Regions from separate parts of the Photobacterium piscicola genome, predicted to be linked through region 1. Evidence: predicted binding sites of a transcription regulator. Region 1 holds the regulator's gene; each other region holds the start of a gene.

The links. Region 1 encodes PurR, which represses purine synthesis genes. Its sites were predicted from a motif close to TNANGNAAACGTTTNCNTNA; they were not measured.
Region 2: guaB (IMP dehydrogenase) is a predicted target of PurR. The motif match lies at 2,039-2,058, and genes of this name have one in related genera.
Region 3: purT (formate-dependent phosphoribosylglycinamide formyltransferase) is a predicted target of PurR. The motif match lies at 2,181-2,200, and genes of this name have one in related genera.

What each region holds. Positions count from the first base shown of each region.
Region 1 is NZ_CP175534.1:1,692,766-1,697,062, reverse strand. Features, by position in the region: gene ACJZU6_RS08135 (iron ABC transporter permease) at 1-520, shown strand, start outside; gene ACJZU6_RS08130 (heme ABC transporter ATP-binding protein) at 517-1,308, shown strand; gene purR (HTH-type transcriptional repressor PurR) at 1,688-2,692, shown strand; gene ACJZU6_RS08120 (TfoX/Sxy family DNA transformation protein) at 3,059-3,646, shown strand; gene ACJZU6_RS08115 (carboxymuconolactone decarboxylase family protein) at 4,127-4,297, shown strand, end outside.
Region 2 is NZ_CP175534.1:2,708,692-2,712,988, forward strand. Features, by position in the region: gene guaA (glutamine-hydrolyzing GMP synthase) at 1-395, opposite strand, end outside; gene guaB (IMP dehydrogenase) at 509-1,972, opposite strand; gene xseA (exodeoxyribonuclease VII large subunit) at 2,245-3,597, shown strand; gene ACJZU6_RS12860 (zinc ribbon domain-containing protein) at 3,666-3,896, opposite strand.
Region 3 is NZ_CP175534.1:1,822,266-1,826,562, forward strand. Features, by position in the region: gene ACJZU6_RS08710 (hypothetical protein) at 1-159, shown strand, start outside; gene ACJZU6_RS08715 (thiopurine S-methyltransferase) at 225-863, shown strand; gene purT (formate-dependent phosphoribosylglycinamide formyltransferase) at 941-2,116, opposite strand; gene ACJZU6_RS08725 (DMT family transporter) at 2,279-3,154, opposite strand; gene cdd (cytidine deaminase) at 3,287-4,174, opposite strand.

The DNA.
Region 1 (4,297 bases):
TGGTTTGGGGCTACTTAACTATATTGCCGATGATCAAGCGCTACGTGATTTTTCATTATGGTCAATGGGATCACTTGCAGGGGCGACTTGGTCAAGTATCTGTCTTGCCTTTGTGAGCCTCATTGTTATCTATTATTATTGTTATCGCCAAGCTAATGCATTGAACGCCTTTTTATTAGGAGAAGCTGAAGCCCGCCATATGGGAGTGGATGTTCAACATCTAAAGCGCAGTTTAATTATTGTATGTGCTGCTGGTGTGGGGATTACCGTTGCTATTACAGGTCCTATTGGCTTTATTGGTCTGGTGATCCCCCATTTAGGGCGCATGATTTCAGGCCCTAATCATAAAACATTATTGCCAATCTCAGCTATTCTAGGTGCTTTAATTTTACTTGTCGCAGATATGATCGCGCGTAGTGCGTTTGCACCACAAGAACTCCCCGTTGGTATTATTACCGCTATTTTAGGCGCTCCATTCTTCATTTATCTATTGAATAAACAAAAAGGCAGAATCGCATGACGGTAACCTCTGCACGCCCAACTGTCATTTCGGCACGTGATTTGCAATTAACATTGGCAGGAAAAGTATTATTAGATGACTTTAATATTGATATAAAAGCGGGTGAAATAACGGCGCTACTTGGGCCTAATGGCGCAGGAAAAAGCACGTTACTTAAAATACTCTGCGGTGAAATGACACCTGAAAATGGGCAGGTTACATTTTTTAATCGCGATATTGAAGATTGGCAACGATCTGAATTGGCGTGCCATTTAGGTATTTTACCGCAACACAGTTCGCTGTCTTTCGCCTTTACCTGTAAAGAAGTGGTTGAACTTGGCACTATGCCGCTATGTTTGTCACGCCAAGAAATTGACGATATCACCCTCACAACCATGCGTAATACTGATGTTCTTCATCTTGCACCACGCTTATATCCCACGTTATCAGGGGGTGAAAAACAACGAATCCATTTCGCACGCGTGCTAACACAACTCAGTCAAGCTGATGATAAATGTATTCTAATGTTAGATGAGCCAACATCTGCCTTAGATCTCGCCCACCAGCATAAAACGCTACAAATGGCACAAACCATGGCAGCAAAAGGTGCCGCGGTTATCATCGTATTACATGATCTCAACTTAGCTGCGCAATATGCTCAACGTATGGTCATTATTCAACACGGTAAGATTCAAGCCGATGGATCACCATGGCAAGCATTACAGCCTGAAATAATTAACAATGTCTACGGTTGGAACATTTCCGTACATCCCCACCCTGTTCATGGTTATCCTTATCTACTATCCTAGTATTAAAGTTCATCGTCTTTTTGATTATCTCTTGTAAATTTCAGTAAAATTACTGAAATTTACGATTTTTTGTTGATAGTTATCAAATAATTTACTCCCAGACAATTGAAACGTTGCACTACGCGTAACACTCAGTAAAATGTGAACGCAAGCGATTACACTTGAAAAATATGCAATAATTATAAAGCCGCGAATAAATGCGGCTTTTAGTGTTAATACTATTTAAGTATGCAGTAGACACATTATTGGTGCCAAATTGAATAATTAACGAGAGACTTTACCGAAAAACATTGAATTATATTCATCTCAGTAATTACTCAATTTGGTACCTCACGATTAGCTAGAAACATCTCTAGCACCCATTATTAGAAGAATAAATATGGCAACCATTAAAGATGTTGCACGTATGGCTGGCGTTTCAACTACAACAGTTTCACACGTGATCAATAAAACGCGCTTTGTCGCAGAAGCAACACAGAAAAAAGTACTTGCTGCTGTTGAAGAGCTTAACTACGCACCAAGTGCTGTTGCGCGTAGCCTAAAATGTAATACAACCCGTACAATTGGCATGCTAGTCACTAAGTCAACCAACCCTTTTTTTGCTGAGGTTGTACATGGTGTTGAAGAGTATTGCTACCGTGAAGGTTACACGCTCATTTTATGTAACACTGAAGGTAACCTTTCTAAGCAATATGATTATTTGCGCATGCTTGCAGAAAAGCGTGTCGATGGCTTATTGGTAATGTGTTCTGATCTTGATCAGAAATTACTGGATTTACTTGAGCGTCAAAAAGACCTACCAATGGTAGTGATGGATTGGGGTCCAGAAAGCCCACATACTGATAAAATTCAGGATAATGCTGAGCAAGGTGGCTACATTGCGACTAAGTATTTTATCGATCATGGTCATAGCCGTATCGGTTGTTTATCAGGCCACAACGATAAATCAACGTGTCGTGAACGTCTAAAAGGCTTTAATAAAGCAATGGCAGAAGCAAACTTAGCAGTTAACGAAAACTGGATTCTTGAAGGTGACTTTGAGTGTGATTCAGCCGTTGAAGCTGCTGAGAAGTATATTGCAATGACAGATCGCCCAACCGCCATTTTCTGTTTCAATGATATTATGGCAATGGCACTGATCAGTACTTTTGAACAAGCAGGGTTACGCGTTCCTGGTGATATTTCAATTATTGGCTACGACAATATTGATCTTGCGCCTTACTTCGCGCCACCATTAACAACTATCCATCAGCCAAAGCGTCGTTTAGGTAAAACCGCCATTAAGATTTTAATGGAACGCATGAAGAACAAAGATCATGAACCTCAAATCTTTGAAATGACGCCAGCCATCGTTGAGCGCAAGTCAGTAAAGGATTTACGCTAACACGCCCCCTTTTGATTGAGCCAATATTTTTATTGGCTTTTTTATAGCTAATGAATTTCGCTCGATGATCCTACAAAAAATATCTTATTCTCAAAAACATGAACAAACTCACAGATTCATCAGCTTTAATTAATATTAAAACTTACCTTTTTAAAAGATCGAATATAATAGGTCTTGTAAATACATATAATAGTAAGCAAAAGACTTACAAATTATAAATAATACTTCTATATTGATAATATTATTTATAAAGTGATACATGGATGATTTAGAGTAGGAAAATTCTCTCGTAAATAACTTTAATAATAAGTCAATTTACGACTACTTTAATGTTAGGTGACACTCATTTATTCACCGAGTAGAAGTATGGATAAACCAATATTAAAAAACTCATTAAAATTATTAGACCATTTAGGTAATGTTAAATCGCGTTCTATATTTGGTGGCTTTGGTATTTTCGCAGGCGAAGCAATGTTCGCACTTGTGGTTAATAATAAACTTCACCTAAGAGCAAACGCTAAAACTGAAGAGGAGTTTCAACAAGCGGGATTAGAACCGTACATCTATAAGAAACGTGGGTTTCCTGTAATAACTAAACATTACGCAATTCTTGATGAATGGTGGGAAGAACCTGAAAAAATAATAGAGCAAGCTAAATATTCTCTTGAAGCAGCACTTGCTGATAAAAAAGCAAAAGAATGTTGCGCGCCAGCTAGGATAAAAGATTTACCTAACTTACGCCTATCAAATGAAAGAATGCTCAAAAAAGCAGGTATTCAAACTATTGATCAACTATACGATCTTGGTGCACTCAACGCCTATAAGGCATTACAAAAAACACAAGAGGCATCATTAAGTTTAGAATTATTATGGGCTCTAGAAGGTGCTATACATGGCCAACATTGGTCTGTAATACCAGAAAGTAGACGTAACGAACTGCTCGCAAAACTATAATAAATATATTCGTCAACTGGCTAAGTGACGCTTAAGAATAAAGAGGCTCAGTGCCTCTTTAATTTATTTTATTCGATATCTGCATATAATCTTTCCAAACTATCCTTACTTGAACCTGCACTTCCTCTGAACACATCTTACTGTGTACATTAATTATACAGCACAATTAAAAATACACATTCCATGAAGAAATAGTTATCCAAGATCCTGTTTATTCTTTATATCGAAAATCATAGATACATCCTTCATAAAAACGTATTTTTAACGTTCTTGAACGAATATTTATCCAATACCACACTAAAGCATCATTCACCACATAAAATGTAACAATTCATACATTCATTATTGTTATTTGTTCTTTGTTATATCTAATAATTTTTTGAATAATAAAAATTTTTGTCATTAAATGAAATACAATATCACTTCCCTCGGTCTTGCTACTTAATAGTCGATGTGATTCTCATTTAATAAGGACATACCTTGCGTATATTAACCAAAAAAACATTCTCATTATGGGTCAAACCTTTGCTATGGCTTCAAAAACGCCATTTTGGCAATATTCTCAATCCCGCGAAACTATGGGGACAAAAACCAGTGCTTTTCTGGTTAGTGGCTTTGTTCTTTGGTTACCTTGATCGTAAAAAATCACCG
Region 2 (4,297 bases), 1.0 Mb from region 1:
GCAACAGCATCTTGAATATCTTTTAAGAAAGCAGTCTGCTCAACAATTTTAACTTGCGCATAACCAAATTCACGCTCATCAGAACCGGCAACTTTACCACCCAGTTGTTCTGCCATGGTCTGCATGCCGTAACATACACCAAACACCGGAACACCCGCTTCAAATACATACTGTGGTGCGCGAGGAGAACCCGCTTCAGTTACGCTTTCAGGACCACCAGAAAGAATAATACCGTTTGGATTGAAATCACGGATATCAGCTTCATCAACATCCCAGCTCCAAAGTTCACAGTAAACGCCGATTTCACGGATACGACGGGCAATTAACTGAGTGTATTGCGAACCAAAATCCAAAATAAGAATACGTTGGTCATGAATATTTGCGGTAGTGGTCATTATAGAGCTATCTCAAAAATTGAATGTATTGGGGGCTATATTTAGCCCCGATTTTATCTAACTTCACAACTTAGGCAATCGTTTTCGTTCAATGAAGACTGACTGCTTAATAATTAAGCCATACGGTAGTTAGGAGCTTCTTTTGTAATCGTCACATCATGTACGTGTGATTCTTTCATGCCGGCACCTGAAATACGTACAAATTCAGCTTTAGTGCGTAAATCTTCAATTGTTGCAGAGCCAGTTAAGCCCATGCTTGAACGTAAACCACCCATTTGTTGATGCACAATTTCCTTCATCAAACCTTTGTAAGCCACACGACCTTCAATACCTTCTGGTACAAGTTTGTCAGCTGCGTTATCTGATTGGAAGTAACGGTCAGAAGAGCCCTTTGACATTGCGCCTAGTGAACCCATACCACGGTATGATTTGTATGAACGGCCTTGGTACAGTTCAACTTCACCTGGTGCTTCTTCAGTACCCGCGAACATTGAGCCAACCATTACACATGACGCACCCGCAGCGATGGCTTTACATAAATCACCAGAGTAACGAATACCGCCATCCGCAATAACTGGAATACCGTATTGATCAGCCACTGATGCAGCTTCTGAAATCGCAGTAATTTGTGGAACACCCACACCAGTCACTATACGAGTAGTACAGATTGAACCAGGGCCGATGCCCACTTTAACCGCACTTACACCTGCATCAATCAGTGCGCGAGCACCTTCAGCAGTTGCAACGTTACCACCCACAATAGGCAAGTTCGGGAAAGCTGCACGTGTTTCACGAATACGTTGTAAAACGCCTTCTGAGTGACCGTGAGATGAATCGATAAGTAATACGTCAACGCCAGCTTCAACTAATGCAGCAACACGTTCTTCATTACCCGCACCAGCACCAACAGCAGCACCAACACGTAAACTACCGCGCGCATCTTTACATGCATTAGGTTTACGTTCTGCTTTTTGGAAGTCTTTCGCTGTAATCATGCCTTTTAGGCGGAAGTTATCATCAACAAGCAGCACTTTTTCAACACGATACTTTTGCATGATAGCTTCAACTTCTTCACGAGATGCACCTTCTTTAGCAGAGGCTAGCTTCTCTTTTGAAGTCATTACTTCTTCAACTTTAATTGAAAGGTCGGTAACAAAACGAACGTCACGACCAGTAATAATACCGATCAATTCGTTGTTATCTGTAACCACAGGGTAACCTGCGAAACCATTTTCTTCCGTTAAACGCTTAACATCTGCAATAGTGTTATTTGGTTTAACGGTAACAGGCTCTGCAACAACGCCAGCTTCGAACTTTTTCACCATGCGAACTTCAGCCGCTTGTTGTTCGATTGACATATTCTTGTGGATAAAACCAATACCACCCTCTTGAGCGAGAGCAATAGCTAGGCGACCTTCAGTCACTGTGTCCATAGATGCTGATAGCATAGGAATGTTAAGAGCAATCTCTTTCGTGAGACGGGTGCGCAGATCGGCAGTGTTAGGTAGGACTGTAGAATGAGCAGGAACTAATAATACATCATCAAACGTCAACGCTTCTTTTTTAATTCGTAACATGCAATATCTCACACCAATTTAAAGGTTTACAAAGAAGATTAAAATATTGCGAACGGATTATACGTATGAAGCAATCGTTTGGCTAGTTTTATTTTTTATTTTTTAATTGACAAAAAACATTTGCTGTGTAGTATATTTCGGTTAACTATCCGGTGATGCGGTCGACGAAATACGGCCAAGATCTGTCCATTGATCTGCCTAGGCGTTTTTCGTTCTATTTGATAGTTTTCTGACCGCCTGCCGCCATTCATTCGTTAGCAGGTGCTTCCTTCGTGACTCTATTCGCTTCTCAAAGCCAATCCAACGATCGTATCTACACCGTTTCTAGTCTCAATGCGCAAGTCCGTCTAATCCTTGAAAATGAAATGGGGATAGTATGGCTCGTCGGTGAATTGTCGAATTTTTCAATGCCGGTTTCTGGCCATTGGTATTTCACCCTTAAAGATTCTCGTGCCCAAGTTAAATGTGCGATGTTCAAAGGTAATAATCGCCATGTCACCTTTAAGCCTGGCAATGGTAATCAAGTATTAGTTAAAGCGCGCCTATCCATTTATGAGCCTCGTGGTGACTATCAGTTGATTATTGAAAGTATGCAGCCTGAAGGTGATGGCCGTTTACAACAGCAATTTGAACAACTCAAAATGAGCCTTGCTGCTGAAGGTTTATTTGCTCAATCATTAAAAAAACCATTGCCACAACAACCACAACGTGTCGGTGTTATTACCTCTAAAACAGGTGCGGCTCTTCACGATATTCTGCACGTATTAAAACGTCGAGATCCAAGCTTAGCTGTGGTTATTTATCCAACTATGGTGCAAGGTGATGGCGCAGCCATATCAATAGCTCAAGCGATTGGGCGAGCAAATTCACGCCAAGAATGTGATATTTTAATTGTTGGCCGTGGGGGGGGTTCATTAGAAGATTTATGGGCATTTAATGAAGAAATTGTTGCACGAACAATTGCAGCAAGTCAGATTCCGATCGTCAGTGCCGTTGGTCATGAAGTCGATGTCACTATTGCTGATTTTGTCGCAGATATGCGTGCACCTACCCCCTCAGCTGCGGCAGAATTAATCAGTCGTGATAGCTCTGCACAAACCGATAAAATTGCTCAGAAACAACAACAACTACGCCATGCGATTCAGTTTTATGTTGCAGATAAAAAGCAGCATGTAAATCAATTAAAACATCGTTTAGATCGCCAACATCCACAACTACGTTTAAACCAACAACAACAGCATTTAGATGAGATCAGCCGTAGACTTCAGCAGATAATGCTGAAAAAAATACAAATACAGCAACAACGTATTACTCAGAACCAATATAAATTATCACTTTATTCACCGCAGCAACAACTGCAGCATCACACCACAACACTCGTTAACACTAAGCGACGTTTACTGGATGCGATGGATAGACAATTATTAAATGCTAATCATAAATTAGTCTTAGCAGCAGAAAAATTAGATACGGTCAGTCCACTGGCAACGCTTAGCCGTGGTTATTCAATTACACGTGATGATAAAGGGGAGCTTATTCGTCGCTGTGATCAGGTTAAAGCAGGGGATCAACTGATTACGACGGTTACAGACGGTAAAATCCATACCACCGTTAATAGTCATTAATTCTCGCCCCCATCACTCTTCAATGCCGCAATAGCACTCTTTTATTGCGGCATGATAGCGTTAAAAGATTAATCTTCCGCTTTATTAAATACGACCTTTACTCGTGATTTTGATTTTAACTCATTACAATAATTACAAAAATAACTCGCAGAGCCACACGCTTGTAATTTTTCTAATTGTTCAGAACAATCAGGACAAAATGCAGTTTTAGTCACTTTTTGTTGACAATAATCACAAAAATATCCCTGATCTTTCCAACTTAATTCACTCTCACATTGTGGACAAGTATTTTTAATCACTCTCTTTTACTCCTAAATGAATTTATTCTAGCATGCAAAATTATTGACTAAGATGCTACTAAATTTAAACACCATTCTTTAAATCTTAGGCACACCCCTAACTATATTTCATCCTTTGATTCGATTTATCAATGGTGAATATACCGTCATGATCCCCGAGATGATCATCACCCTTATGGGTGATCATTGTGTTTATTAAATCTGATCAGCGATCAGCTACTAAAAGAATATTTATCAATACACATCCCGAAAGCATAAGTTACATATTCTGCATATGGATTTCAAACAGAATAAAACTCTAAGGCTTCTACTTTAAACCCCATAGATCTAATATTTAATAAATTAAGATCATACTTAAAAAAGAATAAATATTGACCATATTTGCCATGCTATACATTTCG
Region 3 (4,297 bases), 130 kb from region 1:
GCACTTCCTGCACTTCCTGCACTTCCTGCACTTCCTGCACTTCCTGCACTTCCTGCACTTCCTGCACTTCCTGCACTTCCTGCACTTCCTGCACTTCCTGCACTTCCTGCACTTCCTGCACTTCCTGTTTTTCCTACTTCATCTGCACTTAACCCTTGAGTCTCAATAGCGACTTATGGTCAACTAGCATCAAATAAAAAATATATAAAGAAAGAAGGTAATACATGGACGCTGAATTTTGGCATAGCCGTTGGGCTGAAGATCGAATTGGTTTTCACTTAACTGACGTTAATCCATTATTAATAAAATACTGGTCACAGGTGAATGCTCAACGTGATGATCGCGTGTTAGTACCAATGTGTGGCAAATCTGAAGACTTGGTTTGGCTCGCTGCACGCCATAACGATGTGGTTGGAATTGAACTTAGCGATATTGCAGTAAAAGCCTTTTTTGCTGAGAATCTTTACACGCCATTAGTCACTGGGATCGGCTGTGAGCACGTGTATTCATTTGATGAGATCACAATCTACCAAGGGGACTATTTTACCGTTCCTATTGCACCGGTTGATGTGGTATATGATCGTGCGGCATTGGTTGCGATGCCACAATCAATGCGTGAACGTTATGTTGAACGTTTATTGCAGTTGGTTAAACCTGGTGGGCGTATTTTATTAGTAACCTTAGATTATCCACAACCACAAATGGATGGGCCTCCATTCTCAGTGCCTAGAACTGAAATAGAAGCGTTATTCAGTGGTTGTAAAATAACCCACTTAGAGCGTGATGAAGCGGATGCCACCCATCCTCGTCGTCAGCGTGGTGTTGAGCGTTTTGCTGAAGAAGTATGGCTAATTGACGTTTAATAAACGAGTAATAGCGTAGTTGGAAAAACAAAGGCGTCTATGTGACGCCTTTATTGTCTTTAATTGCGCCGCTAAGGCTACAGAATGATGTTAACGTCTGCTGCTGTAGCAATGGCATCAGTGATAGCTGTATCAATGTTATCACGGCGTGTAAGCGCAACTCCAAGACGGCGGCGACCATTGATTTCAGGTTTGCCAAACAGTCTTATTTGCGTTTGTGGGCGAGATAACGCAGCGGTTAAATTATCAAATCGAATATTGGTAGAAATACCTTCAGCAAGAATAACCGCAGAAGCTGATGCGCCATACTGTGTAATCGTGGTAATTGGCATGCCTAAAAAGGCACGGACATGCAATGCAAATTCAGATAACTCTTGAGAGATCAGGGTTACCATTCCAGTATCGTGCGGGCGAGGGGATACCTCGCTAAACAGCACTGTATCGCCTTTAACGAACAATTCGACCCCAAATAGGCCATAACCGCCTAATTCATTCACAACCTTCTGAGCAACATCCTCAGCCGCTTTTAAGGCTGCTTTTGACATTTGCTGTGGTTGCCACGACTCGCGGTAGTCGCCATCTTCTTGGCGATGACCAATTGGTGCGCAGAAATGTACTCCATCAACCGCGCGCACTGTGAGTAGGGTGATTTCATAATCAAAATCGACAAAGCCTTCAACAATCACTCGGCCTGCACCTGCACGTCCCCCTTCTTGTGCGTATTGCCATGCTGATTCAATGTCTGCGGCAGTTTTAATCACGCTTTGACCTTTGCCTGATGAACTCATGATCGGCTTTACAACACACGGCATGCCAATGCGATGCACTGAGGCTTCAAAATCGGCATATTGATCAGAAAATTCATAAGGCGAGGTTGGAATAGCTAAGGTTTCAGCGGCAAGACGACGAATACCTTCACGGTTCATAGTCAGTTTAGTCGCGTTAGCGGTGGGGACGACATTGACACCTTGGCTTTCAAGTTCAACTAAAGTATCTGTCGCAATTGCTTCAATTTCAGGGACAACAAAGTGGGGTTGTTCAAGGGCAATAATACCTTTAAGTGCATCACCATCTAACATATCAATCACATGGCTACGGTGGGCTACCTGCATTGCTGGTGCATTCTCATAACGATCAACAGCAATCACTTCAAGACCAAGACGTTGACACTCAATAGCAACTTCTTTGCCTAACTCACCAGAGCCAAGCAGTAATACACGGGTTGCATCAGAACAAGCAGCTGTACCAAACATTGAAATTCCTTACGATTTGTCATTAAAGGTGAAATCTGCCGTTAATCATACCTTATTTTGATGTTTGCGCAATCGTTTGCTTTTGGTGGGTGTTTGATAGGAATCTCATAATTGAAGAACGGAAAGCGAAAAAAAACCGCTTATCATAAGCGGTTTAAATGATTATTTTTTGCGATTTTCCCAGTGGGTAATAAAAGCAACTGAAAGAATAATAATTCCAGCGCCAAGCCATAATCGCCCGGGTGGTGTCCAACCAAAGACTAACCATCCACCTAATACGTTTAAAGGTAATTTTGCGTGATCAAAAGGTTGTACAAAAGAAGCATCAGCTACGGCATAGGCTTTAGCGATTGCCCATTGTGCTAAGCCTGTCAATAAGCCCGCAATAATTAATAACCACCAGCTAAAACTCACTGTTGGCATCGTAAAGTCAGGCGCAGCTAAAATAAGATTGAACGGTGTCATTAGAATGAGCAGGTACATCACAATCGTGGTTGGTGATTCATGGCTAGATTGTTTCTTCACCATCAATGAATAAGCCGCCCAGAAAAAAGCCGCACCTACAGGCAATAATGTCGCGATGTTAAAATCTTCAGACCATGGCTCAAGAATAATCATGGCACCAACAAAACCGCCTAATGTTGCCAACCAACGCGCTTTACCGACAGTTTCTTTTAGAATGAGCCCTGAACCGATTGTTGCAAATAGTGGGGAAATCATTAGTAGCGCAATACCTTGCCAAATAGGGACAGGGTAGGCTAATGCCCATAGCCATAACTGGATACCGATAACCGCAAAAAACACCCGTAAGCAGTGTAACCAAAAGTGGTTGGTTTTAAGCGATTGACGAATACCTAATGTACGTAGCCAAGGAAACATAGCGATTAATGCAATAAAGTATTGGATCAACGCAACAGACGTGGAAGGAACATGCAGTTTGATACTAAGGTACTGAGCTAAACTGTTTACGATAGCAAACGCGAGCCCAGCCGTGAGCATCCATGCTGCTCCTTTCAAAGGATTGTGTGTTTGAGACATTGTCATTGGCTTCTAATAATAGGTGGCGAGATAATACGCTTTTGATGTTTGATAGCCAACATTGATCAAGTTTAGATAATAAAAAACCGCCAGTGAGGCGGTCTTTTTCGAATATTCAAATCAATTACCGACTTAATAAGCAACATATGTTAGTTGAATATCAGGATTCAGTGCTTCTAATAATGCTTGTGTACGTGCAAGTTGACTAATTTTACTTTCTGCACTTTCTACCAGTGCCGCTTCTGCAATTTCAGACAATGAATAGTTAGACATATTCATATTAATTAATGCAACTTGCAGAGGAGGTAAGCTTGGGTTGAAGGCTGCATTTTCTGCATACATACCTTCAAAGATACGGCCATCTTGTGCTTTTAATGCAACACCACTGAAGTTCTTTGAGTAAGGAGCATGAGAACGGTTAGCGGCATTACAGGCGCTAATCGCAAGCTCTGAACCTTCTTCAATGCGAATGCCATTATCAAAATCACTTAATAGACCATCTTTAACCCCTAAATCTAGCGGGCCGAATGAATCAGGTAAATATTGTTGCAGTGTCATTGGTTCGCGTTGTGGCAGTTGAATCATCATGTCGTTCGCTGATGTTAATTCATTCATAAACTGACGACAGTGACCACAAGGACTGTAGTTAATAGTGACATCTTTAATGCCCACTTCGCCCTTGATCCATGCATGGCTAATGGCAGATTGTTCAGCATGAATAGTACAAGCCATGCTTGCGTTTTCAAATTCCATATTAGCACCAAAATATAAGCGGCCAGATGTGCCACGTACAATTGCACCAACATAGAAATTAGAAATAGGGACTACAGCATAGGAAGCAGCAAGAGGAAGGAGGGCCAAGCGAAGTTCAGTATCAGTCATGTGCGTTGTTGATAATAAACATTCGAATTGCTCAGGACTGATCGTTGAGTCGAAATTTGAATCTTCGATAATAGGCTTTAAAGCTGACGCCAATTCAGCAGGTAATAAGCTTAATGCTTTTATAACACGTGCGTACATTGGGTGTTACTCCTTCATTGTTTATGGCAAAACATTCTATGTGAATCACAATGAGTTAGAAGTGATCTTGATCACACTGTTGGTTTTGCCATTACACCTATTACATTACTGAGAGTGGCGTCA